Regions from separate parts of the Vibrio sp. R11-SG3-ISO9 genome, predicted to be linked through region 1. Evidence: predicted binding sites of a transcription regulator. Region 1 holds the regulator's gene; each other region holds the start of a gene.
What was found. Region 1 encodes PurR, which represses purine synthesis genes. Its sites were predicted from a motif close to TNANGNAAACGTTTNCNTNA; they were not measured.

Region 1 (5,158 bases):
CGTCATCCGCCTGCTCAGCGGCACCTGCTGGTGACTTGCGAGCTGCAGAAATTCGCCAAAGTAGGTTTTTCACTCGAACCAGTAACTCGCGAAGTTCGAATGGTTTAGTAACATAATCATCTGCGCCCATCTCTAGGCCTACAATTTTGTCGATGCTATCCGTGCGTCCAGTAACTAAAATAATCCCAATGTCTGATTGACTGCGTAATTCGCGAGTTAGCATCAATCCATCTTCGCCTGGTAAGTTGATGTCCAGCATAATGAGGTCAACGTTATTCTCTTCTAAAACGTTTCTCATTTGAGCGCCGCTTTCTGCTTCGCTTACTGTGTAACCCTCATTCTGGAAATATCCAACCAGCTTACTACGGGTTACCACATCATCTTCAACGACTAATACGTGATAGCTCATCTACACCACTTTTCTTATTTAATAGTTTCAGTGACCATTCTATTCATAACTAGTAACAATTCTAGTAGTACGCAAGATAAAAGCCAGAAACCTGAATTTTTTTTGATACAAGACAATCTTAAACCTTGCTATTTAACCTCCATCGCAATTCAATATAGGCATTACTACTAACGAGTGACTTTGCAATTAGCAAATACAACCGTTAGCAAGCCTTCGTACCGCAGATATTACGAAAGACGATATTAGGATTATTGAGATGAAAGAAACGAAAGCGTTCAATGAACAACGAGCTGAAATCTACTGGTGGCTATCGAGCCTGTTCGCAAAAGAGCTGACTCAAGAAGAACTGGATAACTACCACTCGGTTGAGATTCGTTCGTTTTTAACTGGTCTTGGCGACAATGAGACGCTTAAGCCAGCAATCAATAACCTAGTAGATGCACTTAACCGATTGCAGAATCGTGAAGACGCTCAACTGGAGCTTTCGTCAGATTTTTGCGAGTTGTTCCTTAAGTCAGACAAATACGGTGCTCTACCGTACGCTTCTATTTACTTAGACAAGAGCGGCCTGCTGAACGCCAAGCCAGCTCAAGACATGGAAGCCATCATGGCGTCTTACGGAATCGCCGTAAACCAAGACCTAAAAGAGCCTGCTGATCACCTAGCCATCGAGTTGGACTTCCTAGGCAACATTATCATTCGTTCAAACGACCTCGAGAGCGAGCAAGAATTAGAAGCAGCTTTCACTACACAGCATGAATTTGTTGAACAACAACTTCTCAGCTGGGTTCCACAATTTGCAACGAAATGCCGTGAATTTGATGAGTTTGGTTTTTACGCTTGTGTTGCAGAATTGCTAGCCGCTTTCTGTAAACTTGATGCGCAATATTTGGCTGGTGAATAAATTCACTAATGACTAAAGGCACAATTTAGGTAGAATGTGACAATTCACCCAGATTTCTGGGTGAATTTTATTGCGAGTATTTTCTAGTCAGTCTAAAATTGTGACCGCAAACGATAAAATATGAAACATTCTCGAAATGCTATGCTTTAAATTAGCTAAGAGCATTTCGGTGTTAAGACAAGCCGCTCTCATTAGCGGTTTTTTGTTTTTTAGCACTTTAGTACCGAGAGAGCCCTACACATTCTAAGCTCTTGTTCTGGTAGCTTAAAACGGCTACTTGCTCCGTACTGCTGAGGAAGTAGCTATCAATAGGATAAAGCCATGGCAACTATAAAAGATGTCGCTCGCTTAGCCGGCGTATCAACAACCACCGTTTCTCACGTGATCAACAAGACACGTTTCGTAGCAGAAGCGACTCAAGAAAAAGTAAACAAAGCCGTAGACGAATTAAATTATGCACCAAGTGCCGTTGCCCGTAGTTTGAAATGTAACTCTACGCGCACAATCGGTATGTTAGTAACTCAATCAACTAACCTATTCTTCTCTGAAGTGATCGATGGTGTGGAAAGTTACTGTTACCGTCAAGGCTATACGCTGATTCTATGTAACACAGGTGGTATCTACGAAAAGCAACGTGACTACATCCGAATGCTTGCTGAAAAGCGTGTAGATGGCATCTTAGTAATGTGTTCTGACCTAACGGAAGAACTTCGTGAAATGCTTGACCGTCATGCAGACATTCCAAAAGTTGTTATGGATTGGGGTCCTGAAAGTTCACAAGCAGATAAGATCATCGACAACTCTGAAGAAGGTGGCTACCTAGCGACTAAATACCTAGTTGAACGCGGGCATGAACGTATTGCATGTCTAAGTGGTCACTTAGATAAAGCGGCATGTGTCGAACGTATCGCTGGTTACCGTCGTGCACTTGCAGAGGCAGACATTCAAGCTGATGACAACCTAATCCTTGAAGGTAACTTCGAGTGTGATACGGCTGTTATCGCTGCAGATAAAATCGCTGCAATGGAAAATCGCCCTACCGCGGTATTCTGTTTTAACGATACGATGGCGCTTGGTCTTATGAGCCGCCTACAACAGCAAGGTATTAAGATCCCTGAAGATATTTCAGTGATTGGTTACGACAATATTGAGTTGGCAGAGTACTTCTCACCGCCGTTGACGACTGTTCACCAACCAAAACGTCGTGTCGGTAAGAACGCGTTCGAAATCCTGCTAGAACGTATCAAAGACAAAGACCACGAAAAACGTGTGTTCGAGATGCATCCAGAGATCATTGAGCGTGCGACAGTAAAAACGTTAAAATAACGTAAACTTTAGAAAAATCTAATAAAACGCACCGTTTGGTGCGTTTTTTTTATTTGTCAAAAATAAAAACCCAGTTGCATATCAAGACAACAATTAACTGAATTAAGATCACATTTTAGAATAACAAGTGTGAACCTCATTCAACAAAAAACTTTATTCTTGATTATACAGTCACGCACAGGGCAAATCACTTGAAAGGGTGAGACGCAAAGCCTCCGGCCTAACCCATTATTGGTATGGTAGCGGGGTTACCGATGGCAAAATGCAGTATTTCCTACCTTTAGTAGTAATTTACGGCTTATTGACAATTTTATTGCGACATTTTGCTAATCTCTCGGACCTGCTTATTTGGTGGCGTAATTCAAATACACCGAGATAAACAATATGGATAAACCGATACTCAAGGACTCAATGAAGTTATTTGAGCCACTTGGAAAGATAAAGTCACGCTCAATGTTTGGCGGTTTCGGCCTTTTTGCCGATGACACCATGTTTGCATTGGTCGTAAACAATCAGTTGCACATTCGAGCTGATAAGAATACTACTTCACAATTTGAACAACAGGGCTTCGAACCTTACGTTTACAAAAAGCGTGGATTCCCAGTCGTTACTAAGTATTTTGCCCTCCCAGAAGACCTCTGGCAGACTCAAGAACGTATTATCGAGCTGGCAAAAGCTTCCCTTAACTGTGCTAAAGAAGAGAAACAAATCCAATCATCGGCGAAACCGACTCGATTGAAAGATTTGCCAAACCTTCGACTTGCCACAGAGCGAATGTTGAAAAAAGCAGGGATCGATACCGTTGAAAGCTTGTATGAGTCAGGTTCTGTTAATGCATACAAAGCCATTAAAGAGTCTCATTCATCAAGTGTGAGCTTAGAGCTACTTTGGGCGCTTGAAGGTGCAATCAACGGCACTCATTGGTCAGTGATACCTCAGCAGCGACGTGACGAACTCATCAGCTCTATTAATTAGGTCCAAATCACTTAATTGTAAAAAGCCACATTAATGTGGCTTTTTTTATTTTCTTTTGAAAGTTAATCTTTCCTTCTCCTGTCTAACTATACTAACTATAAGCAAAAGATTAAGGGACGCTCCCATGAGTAAGAAAATGATTTTAGGCATAATTTTAGTTGCCACGATAGTGTTACTAGCCGTTAACTTTGGTCAATACTTAACGCTTGAAAATGCCAAGGCTCAGCAGGCACTTCTTAACGACTACATAGAGAGTAACTTTGTTGTTGCAGCTGCAACCTACTTCATCCTCTATATCATGATTACCGCTTTCTCTATTCCAGGCGCTGCTGTAGTTACGCTGCTCGGGGCGGCGCTATTCGGCTTTTGGACTAGTTTATTACTCGTGTCGTTTGCAAGTACCATAGGTGCAACACTAGCGTTTTTGAGTAGCCGTTTTCTACTGCGTGACTGGGTGCAAGGTAAGTTTGGCGATAAGCTGTCGACCATTAACCAAGGCGTAGAAAAAGATGGTGCATTCTACCTATTCTCTTTACGTTTGATTCCGGTATTCCCATTTTTCTTAATTAACTTACTAATGGGCTTAACACCTATCTCTGTAGGACGCTACTATTTGACTAGCCAATTAGGAATGCTTCCTGGCACTGCAGTTTACTTAAACGCAGGTACTCAGTTGGCAGAGATCGATTCGCTATCAGGCATCGTATCCCCTTCTGTACTGCTTTCTTTCGCACTGCTTGGCGTTTTCCCAATTGCTGCAAAATGGATTATGGGTAAGTTTCGTTCGGCGCCAGTCGCGGAATAGATAAGGAAAATTGATGAAGATATTCAGTGCTGCAAACCCAACAGAGGCTCACATAATATGTGGGCTTCTAGAGAGTGAAAAAATTGCCTGTGAAGTGCGTGGTGAAGGATTGTTTGGTTTAAAGGGAGAAATCCCTTTCTCTGAAGAAACAGACCCATATGTGTGGCTCTACGAGCCTTCTGATGCAACAGCAGCACTAAACCTCATCAATGCTTATAAGAAGCAACAAGATTCCATCATCTATGAAGAGTGGCGCTGTAGTCAGTGTCACGAGGTCAATGAAGCCCAGTTTGGTTCTTGTTGGCAGTGTGGTTCACCTTGCCCTGAAACATAAGTTTTGTAAAAACGAGTCCCTAAAAAAACAGGAAGCGTAATAGCTTCCTGTTTTTTTGTATCTCGTTATGTCAAGTGAACAATGCTTCACCAAACTCACGTTATTTGATTTGCTTTTGAATAAACTCAATAGAGCGCTGGTTGAACTCTTCGGGTTGCTCCACGTTACAAACGTGACCACAGTTAGCAATTTCCACCAGCTCACTCGATTTATGTGCCGCCACCATCTCTTTAACGGGCTTGATGAACATGTAGTCACGCTCTCCCATCAGATACAAGGTTGGAATAGGTAGCTCTCGCTCTTTGAAGTAACGCATCAACGGGTTAACGTCAGCAGTAAGAATAAACCAGCGCTTGAACTCTTTTTGGCACAGCTTTTTCGCTTCGCGAATGAAAAGGTGTCTAG
Region 2 (5,158 bases), on a different contig from region 1:
GGATTGTTTGATGCGCCTTCTGTCAAATCTCGTTCTCTGCGTTGCCACAATTGGTTGGTAGGGGAAGAGGACGACAGTGTGGACTTTATTCATATCAGCTTCGAGTTACTTTCTGGCCGCACTGATGAGCAGAAAAGAGAACTGTCACGAGCATTGATGGTGGTGCTGCAAGAGCAAGCAAGCCATGTAAGAAGCCTGACAGTGAACATCCGCGATATGGACATCAACAGTTTTCAAAAAGTGATTAATTAAATTTTTGCAGCCCTTTTTGGCCGCATCCCAAATTAGAGTGTATTTAAGATGTCGATGAAAGAGTTACTGTTTTCCTTCCAAGGAAGAATCAGCCGTAAAACCTACTGGATTTGGAACGTATTTTACTACGTTGCGATTACTGGCTTTGCCTCCGGTATCTCTGTGTTGTTCCCAGCATATTCATACATCTTATTGCCAATATTCTTGCTGATGCTGGTGGTTCCTGATCTGGCAGTTACGGCAAAACGCTGGCATGACCGCAATAAATCAAATATGTGGCTGCTGTTGAATGTGCCTTTAGTTTTAGGACGTTTGGCATCACCAATGGCGACACCAACCGCTGAAACTGTATCGCCAATTCATATGGTGGCGACGGTCGCTGCTTTGGTATGTGGCCTGTGGATTTTGGTTGAGTGTGGCTTTTTGAAAGGCACTGAGGGTCGTAATGATTACGGTGACGAACCGCAGTAGCTTGCAGAGATGCATTAAGTTAAAAAGTGTTAGGAAAGAAAAAGGAGGCATATCGCCTCCTTTTTTGTATCAGGTTCCCTAAGGGTTAGTCGGTGTTTCTTGGTTTAAATGCAATGATGGTAGCTTGTGGTGGCTCAGGGTTAGAATCGTTGCCCTGAAGCGCTTCCTGAAATTTACACACCTGACAGCGCAACTCCCGCATTAAGACAACGTTGGTTTGATGAGGGTTTTTACAGCGACTGACCACTAAGTCGATATGGCTCTGTTGAGCGCGCAGCCTGTCCTGCATGATGTGAGAGGCAGAACAAATCATCTGTTCGCACATATCTTGCTTGAGTTGGTTGAACGCATTCGGATCTCGCTGAGCAAGTTCAACCAATTCATCGAAAGGGGGCAGTTTGAGATCGGGTTGAGGATGTCCCATCTTTCTTTCCTTAGTGATGCATCGTGAGTGAGATACTTTAAGCTTAAGAAAGAAATCTGGTTATTTTTTGTTCGGTTTGTGTTCTTCTCAAATTTGAGACAGCAATAGTCGATAGCGCTAAAACGGAATCACAGTGTATGTACAGCGACGTTCACCCGCAATAATGTGTTCGGAACGACTGATATTACAGTCATTTTTAAGCAGTTCGGTAAACACATTTAGCTCTGATTGGCACAAGCTAGGACAGCGTGTTGCGGCTTTACAGATAGGGCAGTGGTTCTCGATCAAGACATAGTGATCGCCTTCGTCGTGCAGCTCGGCCATGTAGCCTTCATCTTCACGCAATTGAGTGAGGGTTTGGAGCTTGCTAAGAAGGTCATCACAATTGACTAAGGCTTGTTGATACTGCTTTAGGGTCGATTGCTCACGCTCTGCAGCGACTTTGGCTAGGCCTTCTTTTCCAAACAGATTCTCAACGGCATCGATAACTTGAATGGTCAACTCGCCATGACGATCAGAGAATTGACTGTGTCCTTGTTGGGTTAGAGACCAGTGACGCGTTGGGCGACCAACTTTTACCTTAACGTCATGAAACGCCAGAATACCATCATCTTCTAGGCTTTGGAGATGCTGCCTTGCACCCATGGTGGTCATGCCAAACTCTTGTGCGAGCTGCTTAGCAGTAACGGCTCCATGGCGCTTAATGGTGTGTAAAATTCTGTCGCTTGTTTTCATACTATCCCTACCTCATGAACACTACTATTATGAGGCAAGGCATTTATAAAGCAAACCATTTACTATAGCCACTTGACAGCATCGTTATAAAAAGAAAAGGCCAGCATTAAAGTGCTGGCCTTGAACAAAGTTTACGTGGTGGTCGTTATTAAAGAATGTGACCGATCACTTCTGGGTCTTTGCGCTCAAGGTAGTGAATCGACTTGATGCGACGAATTGTACGACAGCGGCCACGAATCAGCAGAGTCTCTGTGGTTGCAATGTTGCCTTGGCGAGTGATGCCCTCTAGCAGATCACCTTTAGTGATGCCCGTTGCCGAGAATACGACGTTATCGCTGCGCGCCATGTCTTCCATCTTTAAAACCACACCTGCAGTTACGCCCATTTCAGCACAACGCTCAAGTTCCAGTTCACCGTGCTTACGGTTCTCTTCGTTGTCACCTTTCACTTCATGACGTGGCAGCAAACGACCATGCATGTCGCCATCTAGTGCGCGAATTACTGCTGCTGATACCACACCTTCTGGCGCGCCACCGATGCAGTACATCACGTCCACTTCGCTGTCAGGCATACAAGTTAGAATAGAAGCGGCGACATCACCGTCTGGCACAGCAAACACACGCACGCCCATCGCCTGCATTTCTGCGATCACTTGGTCGTGACGAGGTTTAGCTAGCGTGGTTACCACAAGCGTATCTAGAGATTTGCCCAGTGCTTTAGCGATGTTCTCTAGGTTCTCTTTTAGTGGCTTTTCTAGGTCGATAGCACCTTTAGCTCCAGGGCCAACAACCAGTTTTTCCATGTACATGTCAGGCGCTTTTAAGAAGCTGCCTTTTTCACCCGCTGCTAGTACAGCCAGTGCGTTTGACTGGCCCATAGCCGTCATACGTGTCCCTTCGATTGGGTCAACGGCGATATCAACGGCATCACCACCAACACCGACATTCTCACCGATGTATAGCATCGGAGCATCATCGATTTCGCCTTCACCAATCACGATTTCACCGCTGATTTCGGTTTTGTTGAGCAGGCTGCGCATGACTTCTACTGCGGCACCATCGGCAGCGTTTTTATCACCACGGCCAAGCCATTTATAACCTGCTAGTGCTGCACCTTCAGTGACACGAGAAAATGCCATTGCTAAATCGCGTTTCATGCGGACTCCAAAATTTTCAAAGGGGGAATAGAAATTTCGCGGCGGATTTTACCATAGTTCAAAGGAAACGTTTGCTTTTTTGCTTTTGTGGCTTTGCTTACGATCAAAGCAGAGCTGAAATTTTGAAATATTCACTGAAATAATCAGTTAGGTAATAGTGCTGGCACAATTAACGTCAATATTCGGTAAAAAGCGATGTTTTTTTCATCGAATGGCGCAAAATATCGAAGATATAGAGTGTTTATCCGTGCTCTGCTGAGTAGAATGGGGCAATAAGTGGAGTGAACCTTCAACATCAAATGGATAACTTAAAGGTAGGCCAGAATGTCTTTTGAAGTACTAGAGCAACTAGAAGCAAAAATTCAAACAGCAGTTGATACTATTGCACTTCTGCAAATGGAAGTAGAAGAGCTAAAAGAAGAGAAGCAGCAGCTAGCGACAGAAGCTGGTGAGCTAAAAGCAAGCCGTGAAGAGCTAGAGCAAAAAACTCAGCAAATGCAGCAAGAGCATGCAGCATGGCAAGATCGCATTCGCAGCCTACTAGGCAAGATGGACGAAGTTGAGTAATCCACTTTTGCTGCGATAAACGCTGATGAAAAAAATGCCCGCTCTGTTAGCGGGCATTTTTGTATCAACTATTCGTTTTCATCGTCTTCAGCATCAAGCTCAAACTCTACATCGAGTGGCTCTGGTGACAGAATGATACCGGTGTTATCGGCATAGAGGTAATCTTCAGGTAGGAAGCTAACACTGCCAAAGTTGACTGGAACATCGACTTCACCAACGCCATCTTGTACAGCGCCAACTGGAATAGAAGCAAGGGCTTGAATACCTAGGTTCATATCTTCTAGTTCGTCTACTTCGCGAACGCAGCCATACACCACGATACCTTCCCACTCATTGTCTTCGGCCAACAGTGCTAACTCGGCATCAATCAGCGCTTTACGCAGTGAGCCACCACCATCAATCAACAACACACGACCCAAGCCGTCTTGTTCTAGCACAGAGCGGATCAGCGCGTTGTCCTCGAAACATTTGAGTGTCGTGATCTGTCCAGCAAAGGAGGCTCTTCCACCAAAGTTGCTGAACATCGGCTCTACGACATCCACTTGGTCTAGATAGATGTCGCACAGTGCTGAAGTGTTGTATTCCATTCGCGTACCTTTTGAACAATGAGCTTACTTTGAGTATATCGGTGCTCGATCCCTTTGCAATGATTAGTCTGAATTATGTCAATAGAGTTTGAGCTACAACAACACCAGCAAACAATAAGTTAGTCACCAGAGAGCATTTGACGATAACTGGCATCATAGGTGCGATTTGTGCGGGTTTGTCCGTATCCCAAACCGCCTTACCATGTTTGTAAACGGTGATGATGCTCAGTGAAAACGGCAGGCTAATCCAAGCGGGCTTATCTTGAATAAGCAGGTAGCTAGCGAAAGCAATCACTGCCACGCTCAGGAGGACAAAATGATACTGCTTGGCTTTGCGCTGTCCTAGTCGAACTGCCATGGTGCGTTTACCACACTCACTGTCGTTTTCGATGTCACGCATGTTGTTGATGTTTAGTACGGCCACCGCCATCAAGCCACAGCCCAAAGCGGGTAAGAATAGGCTTGGTTCGATGTGCCCTGTGTGCAGGAAGTAAGTTCCGGATACACCAAGCAGACCAAAGAAGATGAATACTGACAGGTCGCCTAAGCCGATATAACCATAAGGCTTGTTACCGACGGTGTAAGCAATCGCTGCTGCAATCGCCAGCACACCCAGACCGATGAAAGAGAGAATACTCTCAATAGAGGATAGGGCGTGGAAAATTAAGATAAGCCCAGCAATCATGGTAAACACAATGTTTAGGATGATGGCTTGCTTCATTGTTGCGGCTGAGACAGCACCCGACTGCATCGCCCTCATTGGGCCTAGACGTTTATCATTGTCGGTGCCTTTTACCGCGTCGCCATAGTCATTGGCGAGGTTGGAAAGGATCTGCAGTAAGGTCGCGGTGAGAAAAGCCAACAAAGCAATGGAGAGAGAAAACTGATCGCTAGCGAACGCTAAGCTACTTCCTGTAAGAATAGAGACGAGTGCGAGAGGCAGAGTTTTTGGTCGTGCGGCATCAA
Region 3 (5,158 bases), on a different contig from region 1:
CAAAATTTTCTCACTGTAATTTTCTTATGAAATTTCCTGGACAGCGCAAATCTAAGCACTACTTCCCTACACACGCCCGTGATCCACTCATCAACCAGATGAAGGAAACACCAAAACTGTTTCGCCCAATTATTGTTGGTGTTGGTCAGACAATTGTAGATATTGAAGCTCGTGTTTCAGATGAGTTCCTGGCTAAATACGATCTGAGTAAAGGTCACTCTCTAGTTCTAGAAGAGAGCAAAGCTGATGCCCTATACGAAGAGCTCGTAGAAAGCGGCCTAATCACGCACCAATATCCAGGTGATACCATTGGTAACACTCTGCACAACTATTCTGTGTTAGCAGACAGCAAATCAGTACTTTTAGGTGTTATGTCGCGTAATATCGAAGTTGGCTCATTTGCGTACCGTTACCTATGCCGTACCTCTTCACGTATGAACCTCAACCACCTACAAACTGTAGAAGGCTCTATCGGTCGTTGTTACACCCTTATTTCCGATGATGGCGAGCGTACATTTGCGATCAACGAAGGTGAAATGAACAACCTACGTCCTGATAGCATTCCTGAAGATGTATTTGAAAAGGCTTCTGCACTGGTTGTTTCTTCATACCTAATGCGTGGTAAACCAGAAGATCCAATGCCAAAAGCAGTCGCTCGCGCTATCGAGATTGCTAAAGAAAACAATGTGCCAGTAGTACTAACGCTAGGCACTAAATGGGTAATCGAAGGCAACGCTAAATGGTGGCAAGATTACATTAAAGAGAATATCTCTATCGTTGCTATGAATGAAGAGGAAGGCCAAGCATTAACTGGCGAGAAAGATCCTCTGCTTGCTGCTGGAAAGGCACTGGAGTGGGTAGACTTAGTTCTATGTACCGCAGGTCCTGTCGGCCTATACATGGCTGGTTACACGGACGAAACAGCAAAACGTGAAACTGAACTGCCGCTTCTTCCGGGTAACATCCCAGAATTTAACAAGTACGAATTCAGTCGTGCAATGCGTAAAGATGACTGTAATAACCCTGTTAAGGTGTACTCTCACATTGGGCCTTACCTTGGTGGTCCACTAGAGATTAAGAACACCAATGGCGCGGGTGACGCAGCACTGTCTGCACTACTTCATGATATGGCAGCAAACAGTCACCACCACATGAATGTGCCAAACTCATCTAAACACGATCAGCCTTACATGACTTACTCATCATTGTCACAGATCTGTAAGTACGCAAACCGTGTAAGCTACGAAGTTCTAACGCAGCACTCTCCTCGTCTTGGTCGTGCTCTTCCTGAACGTGAAGACAGCCTTGAAGAAGCATACTGGGATCGTTAATCATAAGAACTGACGTTTTCTAACAAGGGTTGCATTATGCAACCCTTTTTATTTCAAGCTAATCAATTGCACAAAATTATGTAAATTTCCGTGATGACTTGGCATCGCGAGATTTGATCTCGCGCAATGACCTGATAAATCTGTTATCTTCCAGCACATAATTCGTGTGGTTAGCCTTTACATGGTCGATTTATACAGTATTATCGCCACGCAAACGTTTTCGTACCACCTTATCGGTTTCAACATAAGGATTTAATATGCTGTCTGATATTGAAATTTGCCGCTCTGCTTCACTTAAAAACATCAGTGATATTGCTCTCGGTGCAGGCTTAACCACTGACGAATTCCAACCTCTCGGATTACATAAAGCAAAAGTCTCTCTAGAAAGTCTAAAGCGTCTCGGAGATAAACCAAAAGGTAAACTGGTCCTTGTTACAGCGATTACACCAACGCCACTCGGTGAAGGGAAAACCGTGACGACAATCGGTTTGAGCCAAGGCTTAGCAGCAATCAATCAGTCAGCAATGGCTTGTATTCGTCAACCTTCAATGGGTCCTGTATTTGGTGTCAAAGGCGGTGCTGCCGGCGGTGGTTATTCTCAGGTAGCCCCAATGGAACAATTGAACCTACACCTAACTGGAGATATTCACTCTGTCACCGCGGCCCATAACCTTGCATCGGCAGCGATCGACGCTCGTTTGTATCATGAACAGCGAGAAGGAGCGGAGGCCTTTGAGCAACGCTCTGGTTTGAAAGCGCTCAATATTGACCCTAAGCGCATTGTTTGGCGACGAGTTCTCGATCATAACGATCGAGCACTACGTATGATTACCGTAGGTCGTAACGAAGAAGGTAAAACCATTAATGGCTTTGAACGTGAAGACGGCTTCGATATTTCAGCAGCTTCGGAGCTTATGGCAATTCTCGCGCTCGCTGAGGACTTACAAGACCTACGTAAACGTATCGGACGCATTGTATTAGCTTACAATCAAAACGGTGAGCCGCTGACGGCTGAAGACTTCCAAGTCGCTGGAGCGATGACTGTAACCATGAAGGATGCTATAGAACCAACATTGATGCAGACGTTAGAAGGCGTCCCTATCCTGATTCACGCAGGCCCTTTTGCCAACATTGCTCACGGAAACTCGTCGATCATTGCAGACAATATCGCACTGAGACTTACCGATTACGTCGTGACTGAAGGCGGTTTTGGCTCTGATATGGGTTTCGAGAAGGCGTGCAATATCAAAGCTCCTGCAGCCAAACAGTCACCCGACTGCGCAGTGGTTGTAGCAACGCTTAGAGGCTTAAAAGCTAATTCGGGTCTATACGACTTAAGGCCAGGCACTCCTCTCCCAGACTCGATCTTCCATGACGACACACATGCTCTTATCGCGGGCTTTGAAAACCTTAAATGGCATATCAATAACGTTAAGAAATATGGCGTGCCTGTTGTGGTTGCCATTAACCGATTCCCACAAGACTCAACACAAGAGCTTGAGCAACTTACCTCATTAATTGGTGAATACGACGACACTGTTTCGGTCGCAGTCAGTGAAGCCTTTGGTAAAGGTGGAGAAGGAGCAGTTGACTTAGCCAAGGCTGTCGTCGCCGCTTGTAAAACTCCGGTACAATTCAAGCCTCTCTACACGACAGAACATTCACTCGAAGAGAAATTAATGGCTGTGGCAGAAGTTGGCTATGGTGCATCAAGTTTAACTTTGTCTGACAAAGCTAAATCGCAACTGGCAGAGTTTAAAAAACATGGTTTTGACCACCTTTCGGTATGCCTAGCTAAAACGCCATTGTCTATTTCAACGGAAGCACACGTAAAAGGCGCTCCAACTCAGTTTGATGTTCCTGTGAGAGAACTCAAGCTGTGCGCAGGGGCAGGATTTGTCTATGCACTATGTGGGAATGTCATGACCATGCCTGGACTCCCAGACAAGCCTGCGTTTATGTCACTAGACATTAATGAAGATGGTGAAATTACTGGTTTAAGTTAGCATTTATAGATGCTTTGAACAGCAAATCGCAGGTTATCGTCACAGTGAATGTAAGACAAGCTGCGATTTGCATACAAAAGCAACAAATTGCACACACACCTCTCAACTGGGAGATTTACCTAGTCAGTTCTGGGTAAAGATCACATTAATAACCCCACTAAATCTATAGTATTGCGCTGATTCTTTGGGGATTGTAATGAAAGTAAGCATAAAAAAACTCGCAGGCCAATTTCTCTGTACTGTCCTAGCCCTAGGAATAGTTCCCGCGCTATACATAAACTCCGAATTTGACCGTATAAAAGCGCAATACGACACGAATATAAAACAGGCCAGCCAAAATCAAATCGAATACAGTTTTCACGAACTGGGTTTAATCATACGTGAAGTTTCCAACACCATTCCAACCATTGCTGAATCAACGACACTCAAACGAGCCATACAATCACCTTCAAACGACAACATCCACGCTCTACAAGATTTGTGGCTGATGCTGGCCAATGGTCAAAAGTACTACTCGCAACTTCGTTACCTAGATCTTAAGGGTGATGAAAGAATACGTATCAATTATCAAGATGGTGAGGCGCGAGTTGTCCCTGATAGTCAACTGCAAAACAAGGCGTCCCGTGACTACTTCGCCACATTACAACAACTTAAAGTTGGCGAGATTGCCTCCTTTGGTATCGACCTAGAGTATGAAAACGGTGAGCCAGTGACTCCCCTGCTTCCTGCCCTACGTATCATGACACCCGTCGCAGCAGATGACAGCATCGTTGGCTACTTCATTGTTAACCTGAACATGGTCGAGATTTACGACCGACTTCATTACACCTTTGGCTCATCACTGGCACAACCGATCCTGATTAATGGCTCAGGTCATATATTGATGTCTCCGGAACCAGACCAAGCCTTTGGTCACCTCATCGATGCCCGTGCCGATAATACCTACGCAGTGACTCATCCAGAGCTATGGAACGAAATTCTACAGCAGCGCAGTGGCAGCTACTTTGATGGTACAGATTGGTATTTTTACGCGGATATCAGCCCTAATATTGAACAACTGGAAGGTCCTGTTCATATGGTGTTGCACGTTGATAACCAACAACTTAGTGCGCAATACCAGCAAGAATACACAGCAATCATTATTCAGATTGTGACTCTCTCTATACTCATCTCAATCGTATCTGGTGTTTTCGTCGCATGGAATGTTAACCACAAGAAGAACAGCATCGAGAGTCAACTCGCCAAGGCGGCGATGAACGGAATGTCGGCCTTGGTTATCACGGATCGTAACAATCGTATTGTTAAAGTTAATCGTGAGTTCACCCGCGCGAGTGGCTATACGCTTGAAGAGGTTAAAGGCAAGCAACCTTCGATATTCGCTTCTGGTAAAAACAACCAAGAGTTCTACATGCGCATGTGGGCGATCATCAATGAGCGTGGCATGTGGGAAGGCGAAGTGATAAACCGTCGTAAAGACGGCTCCCTGATTACAGAAATCCTAAGAATTCAAACGATCAAAGATTCAAACAACGTGATTCAGTTCTATGTTGCATCGTTCGTTGATATCAGTAAGCGCAAAGAGCTTGAAAACAAACTGCGTAACTTAAGTGAGAAAGACGCGCTTGCTGGCTGTTGGAATCGTCGTAAGTTTGATGAAGAGCTACGTGATGAGTGTAACCGTGTCGCTCGTTACCCTGAGTTTGAACAGTCTTGCCTAGCAATTGTCGACATCGACCACTTCAAACGCATCAATGATCAGTTTGGACACGACTATGGCGACAAGGTGATTCAGGTGGTGGCTGGTGTGTTGCAAAGAGAGTG

Region 2: glpX (class II fructose-bisphosphatase) is a predicted target of PurR. The motif match lies at 3,098-3,117, and genes of this name have one in related genera.
Region 3: AC6R05_RS12475 (formate--tetrahydrofolate ligase) is a predicted target of PurR. The motif match lies at 1,538-1,557, and genes of this name have one in related genera.

What each region holds. Positions count from the first base shown of each region.
Region 1 covers NZ_JCBDGU010000038.1:34,640-39,797, reverse strand. Annotated here, with positions in the region: gene torR (two-component system response regulator TorR) at 1-409, opposite strand, end outside; gene torD (molecular chaperone TorD) at 666-1,313, shown strand; gene purR (HTH-type transcriptional repressor PurR) at 1,635-2,639, shown strand; cyclic di-GMP riboswitch class I at 2,811-2,895, shown strand; gene AC6R05_RS11820 (TfoX/Sxy family DNA transformation protein) at 3,024-3,614, shown strand; gene AC6R05_RS11815 (TVP38/TMEM64 family protein) at 3,739-4,419, shown strand; gene AC6R05_RS11810 (putative signal transducing protein) at 4,433-4,753, shown strand; gene AC6R05_RS11805 (alpha/beta fold hydrolase) at 4,854-5,158, opposite strand, start outside.
Region 2 covers NZ_JCBDGU010000012.1:59,992-65,149, forward strand. Annotated here, with positions in the region: gene AC6R05_RS04720 (5-carboxymethyl-2-hydroxymuconate Delta-isomerase) at 1-252, shown strand, start outside; gene AC6R05_RS04725 (DUF805 domain-containing protein) at 301-723, shown strand; gene AC6R05_RS04730 (DUF3135 domain-containing protein) at 809-1,147, opposite strand; gene AC6R05_RS04735 (helix-turn-helix transcriptional regulator) at 1,265-1,882, opposite strand; gene glpX (class II fructose-bisphosphatase) at 2,031-3,038, opposite strand; gene zapB (cell division protein ZapB) at 3,363-3,605, shown strand; gene rraA (ribonuclease E activity regulator RraA) at 3,674-4,192, opposite strand; gene AC6R05_RS04755 (1,4-dihydroxy-2-naphthoate polyprenyltransferase) at 4,266-5,158, opposite strand, start outside.
Region 3 covers NZ_JCBDGU010000039.1:21,292-26,449, reverse strand. Annotated here, with positions in the region: gene AC6R05_RS12480 (inosine/guanosine kinase) at 27-1,331, shown strand; gene AC6R05_RS12475 (formate--tetrahydrofolate ligase) at 1,589-3,337, shown strand; gene AC6R05_RS12470 (GGDEF domain-containing protein) at 3,534-5,158, shown strand, end outside.